DNA from 3 places in the Pseudazoarcus sp. NS36 genome. Region 1 is predicted to be linked to each of the others. Evidence: predicted binding sites of a transcription regulator. Region 1 holds the regulator's gene; each other region holds the start of a gene.
The links. Region 1 encodes sigma-54, which starts transcription at its own class of promoters, with help from an activator protein. Its sites were predicted from a motif close to TGGCACGCTTNCTGCTNA; they were not measured.
Positions count from the first base shown of each region.

Region 1 (4,363 bases):
CACGCACTCGACGTGGGCTACGCCGAGAAGCTGGGTGTGACCATTGCTGACCTGCTGATTTCGCAGCCCGACACTGGCGAACAGGCCCTTGAAATTGCCGACATGCTGGTGCGCTCGGGCGGCGTCGACATGGTCGTCATCGACTCGGTCGCCGCGCTCACGCCCAAGGCCGAAATCGAAGGCGAGATGGGCGACCAGCTGCCCGGCCTGCAAGCCCGCCTGATGAGCCAGGCGCTGCGCAAGCTCACCGCCAACATCAAGCGCACCAACACGCTGGTGATCTTCATCAACCAGATCCGCATGAAGATCGGCGTGATGTTCGGCAGCCCGGAGACCACCACCGGCGGCAACGCGCTCAAGTTCTATTCGAGCGTGCGTCTGGACATCCGTCGTACCGGCGCGATCAAGCGTGGTGACGAGGTTGTCGGCTCGGAAACGCGCGTCAAGGTCGTCAAGAACAAGGTTGCACCGCCGTTCCGCGAAGCGCACTTCGACATCCTCTACGGCACCGGCATTTCGCGCGAAGGCGAGGTCATTGACCTCGGCGTGGAGCACAAAATCGTCGACAAGTCCGGCGCCTGGTATGCCTACAACGGCGACAAGATCGGCCAGGGCAAGGACAACGTGCGCGAATTCCTGAAAGCCAATCCGCAGCTCTCGCGCGAGATCGAGAACAAGGTGCGCGCCGCGCTCGGCATGAAGGAAATGGCGACGGTCGAGGCCTCCCCCGCAACGGAAGCCTGATGACGGAAGCGGCGGACCGGCTGCGTCAGAAAGCCCTCCGCCTGCTTGCGATGCGCGATCATTCGCGCGCCGAGCTCGAACGCAAGCTGGCCGCGCTCGGCACCCCCGAGGAAGTACACGCCACGCTTGATCGCATGGCCGAACTGGGCCTGCAGTCAGACCAGCGCTTCGCCGAAATGTGGGTGCGGAGCAAAGCCGGGCGTTTCGGCACGGCACGGCTCAAGATGGAACTGGCACGGCGGGGTGTGGACGCCGATACGGTGGCCGAAGCTCTGACCCACGGCGAGCTGGACGGCGACATGGAGCGCGCTCGCGCAGTATGGGTTGCGAAGTTCGGCAGCGTCGCCGCAGACCGCAGGGAATGGGCGCGTCAGGCGCGGTTCCTGCAGAGCCGCGGATTTTCCAGTGAAGTAATCACAAGGTTGCTCAAAGAGGTTCCGAATGAGTCTTCTTGAAGTGTCGGGGCTGCGCAAAAGCTACAAATCGCGCGAAGTCGTGCGCGATGTCAGCCTGGAAGTCGGGGCTGGCGAAGTCGTCGGCCTGCTGGGCCCGAACGGCGCCGGCAAGACCACCTGCTTCTACATGATCGTCGGCCTGGTGAGCTGTGATGCCGGCAGCATCCGGCTCGACGGCAACGACCTGACACACGACCCGATCCACACCCGCGCGCGCATGGGCATGTCTTACCTGCCGCAGGAAATGAGCGTGTTCCGCCGCCTCAGCGTGGCCGACAACGTACGGGCCGTGCTCGAGTTGCAGGGGCTGGAGCGCGCCGCAATCGACCTTCGGCTGGGCGAGCTGCTCGAAGAGCTCGGCATCTCCCACCTGGCCGACAACATGGCCGTCTCGCTGTCGGGCGGCGAGCGCCGACGCTGCGAGATTGCCCGCGCCTTGGCCACCAGTCCGCGGCTGATCCTGCTCGACGAACCCTTTGCCGGCGTCGACCCAATTGCCGTGCTCGACATCCAGAAAATCATCCGTTACCTCAAGGAACGCGGCATCGGCGTGCTGATCACCGACCACAACGTGCGCGAGACGCTGGGCATCTGCGACCACGCCTACATCCTCAGCGACGGCACGGTGCTCGCGGGCGGCAAGCCCGAAGAGATCATCGACGACGAGCGCGTGCGTCAGGTCTATCTCGGGGAGCATTTCCGGCTGTAAATGCTGCCGGCAGCAAGATGAAGCAATCCCTCCAGCTCAAGCTCTCTCAGTCCCTCACGCTGACACCGCAGTTGCAGCAGTCAATCAAGCTGCTGCAACTGTCGACGATCGAGCTGAATCAGGAGATCGAACGCTTCCTCGCCGACAATCCGCTGCTCGAACGCGAAGACGGCGACGAGACGCCACCGCCTCCGCCGCGCGGCGAAGTCTCCGGCGAAACCACGACCAGCGCCGACACCCCGCAGGAAGCGGCCGAGCGAGACGCCCCCGAAACCGACAGCTCGCCGATGGATTTCGCCGAAGCCTCGGGCGACTGGGGCAGCGGCGGCTCGCGCAGCCGTGACGACGAGGACGACCGCGACTACCAGGACATCCAGGCCGCCTCGATCAGCCTGCGCGACCACCTCAACAGCCAGATCAGCCTGTCGCCGATGAGTGACCGCGACCGCCTGCTGGCACGCTTCATCATCGAGGCGCTGGACGACGACGGTTACCTGCACCAGTCGCTGGAAGAGCTCATCGAAGTCATCCCCGAAGACTTCGAGATCGAACTCGACGACCTGCAGATTGCCTTGAATCAGGTGCAGAGCCTGGAGCCGGCCGGCATCGCGGCGCGCACGCCGTCCGAATGTCTGGCGCTTCAACTGCGCGCGCTGCCGGCCAGCGCAACGCGCGACCTTGCCCTGATCATCGTGCGCGAACACCTCGAATTGCTGGCCGAGCGCAACTTCGTGCGCATCCGCCGCGCCACCGGCTGCAGCGAGGACGCACTGCGCGAGGCGCAGGCACTGATCTGCAGCCTCAACCCGCATCCCGGCCTGCAGTACGGCGCCGACGACACCGGCTACATCGTGCCCGACGTGGTGGTGCGCAAGCTGCGCAACCGATGGGTCGCCAGTCTCAACGGCGAAGCCATGCCGAAACTGCGCGTAAATCAGCTCTACGCCAGCATCCTGCAACAAAACCGCGGATCGGCCGGCGCACTGGCGGGACAGCTGCAGGAAGCGCGCTGGCTGATCAAGAACGTGCAGCAGCGCTTCGACACCATCCTGCGCGTATCGCAGGCAATCGTTGACCAGCAGCGCCAGTTCTTTGAATATGGAGACGTGGCAATGCGGCCGCTGACCCTGCGAGAGATCGCGGACGAGCTCGAACTGCACGAGTCGACCATCTCGCGGGTGACCACGCAGAAGTACATGTCCACGCCACGCGGCGTGTTCGAACTGAAATACTTCTTCGGCAGCCATGTTTCCACGGATACCGGCGGAGCTGCATCGTCGACCGCGATACGCGCCCTGATCCGCCAGCTGGTCGAGGCCGAGGACAAGAAGAAACCCCTCTCCGATTCGCGCATCACGGATCTGCTCGGGCAACAGGGCATCGTCGTTGCCCGCCGTACGATCGCCAAGTACCGCGAATCGCTGAACATTCCACCCGTCAGTCAACGAAAGTCGATCTGACCCCACTCACGACGCGAGGAGCGATCATGAATCTGAACATCACCGGACATCACGTTGAAGTCACCCCGGCCATCCGCGACCACGTCACGGGCAAGATCGATCGCGTCATCCGGCACTTCGACAACGTCACCAGCATCAACGTCATCCTCTCCGTCGAGAAGCTGGTACAGAAGGCCGAGGTCACGCTGCACGTCCGCGGCAAAGACCTTTTCGTCGAAGCCGAGGACGCCGACCTGTACGCCGCCATCGATGCCATGGCCGACAAACTCGACCGTCAGGTCATCAAGCACAAGCAGAAAGTGCAGGATCACGGCCACGATGCACTCAAGCATCAGGCCGCTGCCGAAGAGGAATAATCCCTCGCTGCAGCGCACAATAGTTCCTGTACTTACCGCGGGGAGTGTTTATAATCGCGCCCTTCATCCGGTGCCCGGCGCACTCCCCGCAACCCAGCCCATCCGCGCGCTCCGCATCCTGTGCGGCGACCCGCGGCAAGTCCTGAAATGAGTCTGATCGCCGAACTTCTCCCCACCGAAAACGTCGTCATCGACCTCGAAGCGAGCAGCAAGAAGCGCGTATTCGAACAGGCCGGCCTGTTGTTCGAGAACAACCAGGGCATTGGCCGCAGCGACGTGTTCGACAGCCTGTTTGCGCGCGAACGCCTCGGTTCCACCGGCCTCGGCCAGGGCATCGCGATTCCGCACGGACGTATCAAGGGCCTGAAGAAAGCCGCTGGTGCCTTCATCCGCCTGTCCGAGCCCGTCCAGTTCGACGCTCCGGACAGCCGCCCGGTGGGCATGCTGTTTGTGCTGCTGGTGCCCGAGCAGGCCAACGAGCAACACCTGCAACTGTTGTCCGAACTGGCGCAGATGTTCAGTGACGCCGGTTTCCGCGACCAGCTGCAGGACGCGTCCGACAGCGCCACCATCCACGCACTGTTCACCGGCTGGGAACCGCATGCGGCAGATCAGCGTCGCGCAGCTGTTTGAGGCCCA
Region 1 covers NZ_BAAKJA010000009.1:70,708-75,070, forward strand. The annotation lists gene recA (recombinase RecA) at 1-744, shown strand, start outside; gene AC6H0R_RS14280 (regulatory protein RecX) at 744-1,199, shown strand; gene lptB (LPS export ABC transporter ATP-binding protein) at 1,186-1,908, shown strand; gene AC6H0R_RS14290 (RNA polymerase factor sigma-54) at 1,926-3,368, shown strand; gene hpf (ribosome hibernation-promoting factor, HPF/YfiA family) at 3,395-3,724, shown strand; gene ptsN (PTS IIA-like nitrogen regulatory protein PtsN) at 3,872-4,357, shown strand; gene hprK (HPr(Ser) kinase/phosphatase) at 4,326-4,363, shown strand, end outside.

Region 2 (4,363 bases), on a different contig from region 1:
CGATGGCTGATTGCGAAGAGGTTCTCCGCGCCGGCATTGAGGTAACGGATGATCCGCTGGTGGTCGGTCAGCACTACCGCGGAGGAGAGCAGATCCAGGCCCGCGAACGGGCCGTCGAGCTTGTGGTGTGAAGCGGTGTTCGGCATGTTTCCTCGCCTGATGTTTTGCTCAATCAAAGCAAAATCCAGGCCACGCGCCGAAACTCACCGCAAGCGGGAGAGCTCCCGCTGCAGGGATTCGATGTTGCGTTCGTGGAGTTCGATTTGATTGGTGTACTGCTGCAATCGTGCATTGCGCTTGGCACCGTTGATGCCGCCGCCCACGTTGCGCTCCTCGGGCGGAAAGGTTTCTTCCTGAACCTTGAACTCGGTGCGTGCTGCCGCAAGCGCTTCCTGCTCGTTCTTCAGTTCGTTCTGGAGGATTTCGCGGCGGGCGCTGTCGCGGGCCTTCTGGTCTTCCGACGAGACGCGCGGAAAGCTGCTCTGCGTGGTGGCCGGGCGTGGGGGTGCGGAGGATTCCGAAGGGGCTGCACGTGCCGGTACCGATGACACCGGCTGATCGCCGGTCATGGGCTGACAGCCGCGCACCAGCGTACGGTCGTTGGTGTAGGTCGTCCGACCGCGATCGTCTACGCACTTGTAGACGGTGGCCTGGGCTGCAGTGGAAATCAGCAGGCCGAGCAGTAACAGTGCTGTTCTGGTCATCAGGGTTCCGTGTGTTCGCCGCAGTTGCTGTGACGTGCGCGCTGGCCGAACGGTTCATCCGTCGAGGGCCCGGCGTGCCGCTTGCGGTCGAGTGCATCGGTACATGCATGACGATTAGAACCCATAAAAAAGGGACGGGCAATGCCCGTCCCTTTTGCTTACTGCCGAATCGCAGAAACGATCACAGGCTGTAGTACATGTCGAACTCGACCGGGTGGGTCGTGACGCGCAGACGGTTGACGTCCTCGGACTTGAGCTCGATGTAGGCATCGATGAAGTCGTTGGAGAACACGCCGCCACGGGTCAGGAACTCGCGGTCCTTGTCCAGTTCGGCCAGCGCCTGATCCAGGCTGAAGCACACGGTCGGGATCTGTGCGTCTTCTTCCGGCGGCAGGTCGTACAGGTTCTTGTCGGCCGGATCGCCCGGGTGGATCTTGTTCTGGATGCCGTCCAGGCCGGCCATCATCAGCGCGGCGAAGCACAGGTACGGGTTGGCAGCCGGATCCGGGAAGCGCGATTCAATACGACGACCCTTGGGGTTAGCGACGTACGGAATACGGATCGAAGCAGAACGGTTGCGTGCCGAGTAGGCCAGCTTGATCGGCGCTTCGTAGTGCGGCACGAGGCGCTTGTACGAGTTGGTCGACGGGTTGGTGATGGCGTTGAGCGCCTTGGCGTGCTTGATGATGCCGCCGATGTAGTACAGCGCGGTCTCGCTCAGGCCTGCATAGCCGTTGCCGGCGAACAGGTTCTGACCGTCTTTCCAGATCGACTGGTGCACGTGCATGCCCGAACCGTTGTCGCCAACGATCGGCTTCGGCATGAAGGTGGCGGTCTTGCCGTACTGGTGGGCCACGTTGTGCACGATGTACTTGAGCGCCTGCGTCCAGTCGGCGCGCTGGGTCAGCGTGCTGAACTTGGTGCCGATTTCGCACTGGCCGGCGTTGGCGACTTCGTGGTGATGCACTTCGACCGGGATGCCGACCGACTCGAGCGCCAGGCACATGGCAGCGCGGATATCGTTGAGCGAATCAACCGGCGGGACCGGGAAGTAACCGCCCTTGACCTTCGGACGGTGACCAGTGTTGCCGCCTTCGAACTTGTCGGCGGTGGACCAGGCAGCTTCTTCCGAGATGATCTTGCTGCTCACGCCCGACATGTCGACCGACCACTCGACCGAGTCGAAAATGAAGAATTCGGGTTCCGGGCCGAAGTAGGCGGTGTCACCGATGCCGGTGCTCTTCAGATAGGCCTCGGCACGCTTGGCGATCGAGCGCGGGTCGCGGTCGTAGCCCTTGCCGTCGGACGGCTCGATGACGTCGCAGGTCAGCACCAGCGTGGTTTCGTCATAGAACGGGTCGATGTAGGCCGAGCTGGCGTCCGGCATCAGGATCATGTCCGAAGCCTGGATGCCTTTCCAGCCGGCGATCGAGGAGCCGTCGAACGGGTGACCGTGCTCGAAGTGTTCTTCTTCGAACGCGGACACCGGCAGGCCGACGTGCTGTTCCTTGCCGCGGGTGTCGGTGAAACGGAGGTCAACGAAGCGGACTTCGTTTTCCTGAATCAGCTTCATGACTTCTTGAGAATTCATATCCACTCCTGGTGAAAAGATGCGAATCGGTGGGCGCGTTGTAACTTCCCCGCGTCCTTCAAAGCAGTTTGCGTGCCAGATTTCCTGCGTAGTGCGGTGTCATGCTGTCCCCGATGTCGTTGGTTTCGGGGATTCGCAAAAGCTCAATCTGCTGTGGCAGATACGCAAGATGGCGCTTGCGGCCAGCGGCGTCGAATCCATGAAGCCCGGAGCCGTGCCGGACTCCGTATGCACCATGATGATGCATCGCACGGAATAGTTTGCATCATCATGGTGCGCGCTGCACGAAAAAGGTGATTGAACGGTACTCCGGGTGCGTTTTCAGCCATTCGTCGATGCGGCATTTCAGTGCATCGGTATCCAGGTCAATCGCGCTGTCGGCATCGAGCAGCACCTCGGCTTCGACCCGCCCGCCGACATAATGCAGCAGCACCCGGATGGCTTGAGCCTGATCGTTGGCCAGGAGCTGGCCGATGACGTGCGTGACCTGCTCGCGGTCCGGCAGCTTGCCGGCGCTGGCGTTCTGCAGCAGGTGGTCATCTTCGGGGTCGATGTGTACGAGGATGTCACGCACCTCGGGGTGGGCTTTGCGGATGGCTGCATGCACGCTGTCCGATATGCGGTGGCCTTCGGATACCGAGATGTAGGGATCGACCATGATGTGGGTGTCGCACAGCACGCGGTCAGCCATGCGCCGGGTGCGCATGTCGTGACTGCCGACGACGCCCGGCGTTGCGCGGACCGTGCTGCGGATGCGTGCGACCTGGTCAGCCGGGAGGCCCGTGTCGATCAGCTCGCGCATGGCGCGCCAGCCCAGCCGCACACCGATGCGCAGGATCAGAAAGCCGACCAGGGCAGCGGCCAGCGGCTCAAGAAATGGGTAGCCGGCCAGACTGCCGCCAATGCCGACGGCCACGACCAGCGAGGATGCTGCGTCGGAGCGAGCGTGCCAGGCATTGGCTTCAAGCACCGGGGCCTTCAGGCGGCGGCTTGCGGCCAGTGTGAAACGGAACAGCCCTTCCTTGGCGAAGAGTGTGGCAACAGCCATGTACAGCGCGGCCATGTGCAGGGCCGGCGCCTCTTCCATGTGCTGCAGGCGATTGCCCGATGCGAGCAGGAAGCCCAGCCCAACGCCGCACAGCACCAGGCCAAGCAGCAGCGCTGCAGCGGTCTCGAAGCGACCGTGACCATAGGGATGGTCTGCGTCGGCCGGCTCGGCCCCCTGTCGGCCGGCGAACAGCACCAGCAGATCGGTGAACAGGTCGGAGAGCGTGTGCGCAGCGTCGGCGACGAGGCTGAAGGCGTTGGCAAATACACCGACCACGATTTGCCCGACGGCAAGCGCCATGTTGGTGCCTATGGCCACCAGGGTTGCGCGCTGAATGCCCCGGGAACGCTGGCCTTCGTGCGTCTGTGTGCGGTGCAGGGGGGAGGCGCTACGGGCCATGGTGGGCTCTTCGGCGTATAATTGCGGGTTTCGATTCTAGTCTGATCACGGTCATGGGCAAATTGAACGAAATCCTCGGTCTGGCGCGCGAACGCGCCGAACGTCTGGGCCTGCCGTATGCCGGAGCTCTCACGCCGACGGAAGCCTGGGAAGTGCTGCAACATGCGCCGGGCGCGAAACTCGTCGACGTGCGTACGCGGGCGGAGTGGGATTGGGTAGGGCGCGTGCCCGACGCGGTTGAAATCGAGTGGCTGAGTTATCCGGGCAGCGCTCCCAATCCGGTCTTTGCGCAGCAACTGCAGCGCGAAGTGGATTCCGAAGCGCTGGTCATGTTCCTGTGCCGCTCGGGCGGGCGATCGGACAAGGCAGCACGGCTGGCCGCCGAGTCCGGTTATGCCGAAGCCTACAATATCCTCGAAGGCTTTGAGGGCGATCGCGACGCCAACGGCCAGCGCAATCGTGTCGGTGGCTGGCGCCACGCAGGCTTGCCCTGGACTCAGGGCTGATCAGGCATCCGGGAAAATCATGACGCAAGCCATCATCCGCTTTGATCGTTTCAACCAGCTGCAGGACGACGAGGCGCAGGAGCGCATCCTCGCCGCGCGCGCCCGTCTGGGCAGT
Region 2 covers NZ_BAAKJA010000006.1:14,233-18,595, forward strand. The annotation lists gene glnL (nitrogen regulation protein NR(II)) at 1-146, opposite strand, end outside; gene AC6H0R_RS10360 (DUF4124 domain-containing protein) at 204-704, opposite strand; gene glnA (type I glutamate--ammonia ligase) at 886-2,295, opposite strand; gene AC6H0R_RS10370 (cation diffusion facilitator family transporter) at 2,564-3,742, opposite strand; gene AC6H0R_RS10375 (rhodanese-like domain-containing protein) at 3,796-4,248, shown strand; gene nadA (quinolinate synthase NadA) at 4,268-4,363, shown strand, end outside.
Region 2: the regulator sigma-54 is predicted to act here: its motif matches at 2,356-2,373, upstream of glnA (type I glutamate--ammonia ligase).

Region 3 (4,363 bases), on a different contig from region 1:
TGGGAGCGCGTACTCGCAGGCATCGGCCGAGGCGAACAAAGCGCGGCAGAAGACGATGCGTGACCACACCGCCGTCTGGCGCAAGTTCCTGTCACAACACACCGACCGCGTCGGCGCCATCGACCCGATCCGCGTTTCGGGCCGCCTGACGCGCATCAACGGTCTGGTCATGGAAGCGGCCGGCATCAAGCTGCCGCTCGGCGCCAGTTGCGAGATCGAGGCACTCGGCGGCGGCACCGTTGAAGCCGAGGTAGTCGGCTTTCACGGTGACCGGCTGTACATGATGCCGACCGATGACGTGCAGGGTCTGGCCCCGGGCGCCCCGGTGCGGCCGGTCGAGGTCGGGCCACCGCCGGTTTCGCTGACCGGCAATTCACCGGTGCATCGCCGCAACGCAGATCGCGCCAAGCGGCTGCCGGTGGGCAACGGCTTGCTCGGCCGCGTCGTCGACGGCGCCGGCCGGCCGCTGGACGGCCTCGGCGCCATTGCTGCCGACACCACCCGTTCGCTGCAGGGTCGCTCATACAACCCGCTGTCGCGCGCGCCGATCCGCAACGTGCTGGATGTCGGCATCCGCGCCATCAACTCGCTGCTCACCGTCGGCCGCGGCCAGCGTATCGGCCTGTTCGCCGGCTCTGGCGTCGGCAAGTCGGTACTGATCGGCATGATGGCGCGCTACACGGTGGCCGACGTGATCGTGGTCGGCCTGATCGGCGAACGCGGCCGCGAGGTCAAGGAATTCATCGAGGAAAACCTCGGCAAGAAAGGGCTGGCGCGCTCGGTGGTGGTTGCTGCCCCGGCCGACACGAGCCCGCTGATGCGGCTGCAGGGTGCGGCCTACGCCACCTCGATTGCCGAACACTTCCGCGATCAGGGCAAGCAGGTTCTGCTGATCATGGATTCACTCACGCGCTACGCCATGGCCCAGCGCGAAATCGCGCTGGCAGTAGGCGAGCCTCCGGTCACGCGCGGCTACCCGCCAAGCGTGTTTGCACGCCTGCCGGCGCTGGTCGAGCGCGCCGGCAACGGCTCGGAGGGCGGCGGTTCGATCACGGCCTTCTACACCGTGCTAGCCGAAGGCGACGATCAGCAGGACCCGATTGCGGACTCCGCACGCGCGATTCTCGACGGTCACATCGTGCTGTCGCGCTCGCTGGCCGATCAGGGCCACTACCCGGCCATCGATATCGAGCAATCCATCTCGCGCGTGATGCATAACCTCGTGCCTGATTCGCACATGGCACGCGTACGCCGCTTCAAACAGCTGTTCGCGCGCTATCAGCGCTCGCACGACCTGATCGCGGTCGGCGCCTACCAGCCCGGCGCCGATCCGACGCTGGACCAGGCCGTGGCGATGTACCCCGGACTGGAAGCCTATCTGCAGCAACGTATCGACGAGCAGGACAGCTTCAAGAGCGCCGGCGACCGCCTCACCGCCCTGTTCCCGGAACTCGCCGGGGTGTAAGGACCGGCGATGGCACATTGCCAGCGCGCGGATTAGACTGACTCGTAGCCGACGACTTTCAACGCTGGCGCACTGATTGCACCTCATGTCCCGACCCTTCGTACTCCAACCCCTGCTGGATCAATCGCGCAGCCACCTCGAGACCGCTACCGGCGAGCTCGGGAAACTGATCGCGCATGAACAGGAGGGCTCGCGCAAGCTCGAGCTGCTGCAGGAGTACCGCAGCGAATACATCGAACGCTTCCGCAATGCCGTCAGCGACGGACTCGGCGTGGAAACGCTGCGCAACTACGGCGCCTTCATGGCACGCATCGACGAAGCCATCGACATCCAGCGCAGCCTGCTCGACCAGTCCCAACGCCGCACCACGGCCGGCAAGGAGGCCTGGGTCAACCAGCGCAACCGCCTGAAGGCCTTCGACACCCTGCACGAGCGTCACCTCGAACGCGAACAGCAGCAGTTCAACAAGCTTGAACAACGCGCTTCGGATGAACACACCACCAACCGCTACGCACGGCGCGAACCGTCCGACGATCAATGACCGCGTAATGCGGGCATCCGCCCGCAGCAGGCGCGATCGCAGCACACACTCCCGAACTGGCACGCCGATTGCTCTATCCGGTTGAACGAATCAACCAGGAAGCAGAGCACATGGCACACACTTCCATTCATGCCGGGGCCACCAGGCCCGATCTGAACCCGGCGGCGCTATTCCAGGCCACGCCGAATCCGGAGCCTTCGGGCAATGCCAGTTTTGAGGCAACGCTCGACCGCGTCCGCGAACCGGAACGCCAGGAACCCGCCCGATCCGCGCAGCCACGCCAGAACGAGCGCAGCAGCGAGTCGGCCCGACCGCAGGAAGGCCGGCAGCAGAACGCTGAGCAGCCGCAGGAAACGACGGCCGAGCGTCCGGCCGAAACCGCGCCGAACCGCGAGGCCGAAGCTACCGCAAAGAGCGATGCGCCGGCCGAACAAGGCGGCAAGCAAGCGGCCACCGAAGAGGAAACCCCTGCCGCCGTACCGGCAGAGATTGCCGCCATCCTTGCCGCACTTGCCGTGGCCACCGGCCGCAGCGCCGCGCGGATCGACGGCGACGCCCCTGCTGTCACGGTCGGCCCGCTGACGGCCGACGCCGGCAAAGGCAAGGGCGGCAACGCGGCACACGGCAACACACCCCAGTTCAGCCTGCCCGGCACCTCCGGCAAGGACAGCGGGGAACTGCCGATTGCCGTATCCAGCCGCGACAACACCATTCAGCAAGCCGTGACCCTGGCCACCCAGTCCGCCCCGGGCCGCAGTTTTGCCGATCAGGTGCTGGCCGGCTTGCGCGGTGAAGCCAGCCCCGGACTACAGGGCGCCGGCCTGCCCTTTGCCGCGCGCGGCGAAGCGAGCCAGCAGATTCAGCAACTGACCCAATTGCAGGTCACCACCCCGGCGAACCAGCGCGGCTGGGCCACCGAGATCGGCAATCAGGTGTCGTGGATGCTCGGTCGAAACGAGAGCAAGGCGGAACTCGTGCTGACTCCGCCAAGTCTCGGTAAACTCGGTGTTTCGATCCAGGTGAATGGCGAACAGACCACTGCCCACTTCGTCGCGGCCACGCAAGCCGCCCGCGACGCGCTCGAACAGGCCATGCCCCGCCTGCGTGAAGTTTTGCAGCAGGCCGGCATCAACCTCGGCCAGACCAATGTCAGCACTTCGGGAGACCAGCGTGCGCATGACGGCGGCGGCAACGAGCAACGTGGCGGCTGGGGCCGGCATGCCGGTGGTGAAGCCGGCACGTCCGGGGTAGCCGCTGCACCGGCAACGAGTTCGTGGGTAAGGAGCGGCAACGGTGTCATCGACACCTTTGCCTGAAGCGCGAATTGAAGCCGACCACACCTTTTATTCGGGCGTTTCAGCCATCCGGGATCGAGCATAATCATCGAGAATCGACCGGAGAACTGAATGGCCACCGCAAAACCGCCCGAAATGGAAAGCATGCAGAACGAAGAGCCTGCTGCACGCTCCTCAGGCCTGGGCAGCAAGCTCAAGCGTCTGATCCTGATCGTCGTCGTATTGGCGCTGATCGGCGGTGGCGTGGTGGTGTGGTTGCTGCTGCAGAAGAAAAACGAGCTCAGCTCGGGTGAAGAGGGAGCCGAACCAGTGCAGGCCGCCCAAACCGTTGATCTTTCCCGCCCGCCGGTCTTCGTGCCGCTGGATGCCTTCGTGGTGAATCTCCAGCCTGAAGGCGGCGAACGCTATCTGCAGGTGATCATGGCCGTGCGGGTCGACAGTGCCAAGACGGGCGACGCGCTGAAGAACTTCATGCCCGAGATCCGTCACCGCATCAATCTGCGCCTGACCGGCAAGCTGCCCTCCGAGATCAGTACGCCGCAGGGCCAGGAAGTGCTGGCCACCGAGATCGCTTCCGACATCAATGGCGTCCTCGGGTCTGCGCTCCCGGGCGGGGCCAATGCCCCCGTGCATTCCGTGCTGTTCAACTCCTTCATCATCCAGTAAGGAGCGCCCTGCATGTCCGACTTTCTCTCCCAGGATGAAGTAGATGCCCTGCTCCGCGGCGTCACGGGGGAGCCGGACGAGCAGGAGGCTGCCGAAGGCGAGGAAGGCGGTGTCCGCCCCTACAACATCGCCACGCAGGAGCGCATCGTCCGCGGCCGCATGCCGACGATGGAGCTCATCAACGAGCGCTTCGCCCGCTACCTGCGCATTGGCCTGTTCAACTACATGCACCGCAGCGCCGAGATTTCGGTAGGGCCGATCAAGGTCCAGAAATACAGCGAGTTCGTGCGCAACCTGGTGGTACCAACCAACCTGAACCTGATTCAGGTCAAGCCGCTGCGCGGCACCGGGCTGATCGTGTTCGACCCCAATCTGGTGTTTCTGGTGGTCGACAAC
Region 3 covers NZ_BAAKJA010000002.1:264,357-268,719, forward strand. The annotation lists gene AC6H0R_RS04370 (flagellar assembly protein FliH) at 1-63, shown strand, start outside; gene fliI (flagellar protein export ATPase FliI) at 56-1,465, shown strand; gene fliJ (flagellar export protein FliJ) at 1,551-2,006, shown strand; gene AC6H0R_RS04385 (flagellar hook-length control protein FliK) at 2,117-3,322, shown strand; gene AC6H0R_RS04390 (flagellar basal body-associated FliL family protein) at 3,413-3,967, shown strand; gene fliM (flagellar motor switch protein FliM) at 3,980-4,363, shown strand, end outside.
Region 3: the regulator sigma-54 is predicted to act here: its motif matches at 2,064-2,081, upstream of AC6H0R_RS04385 (flagellar hook-length control protein FliK).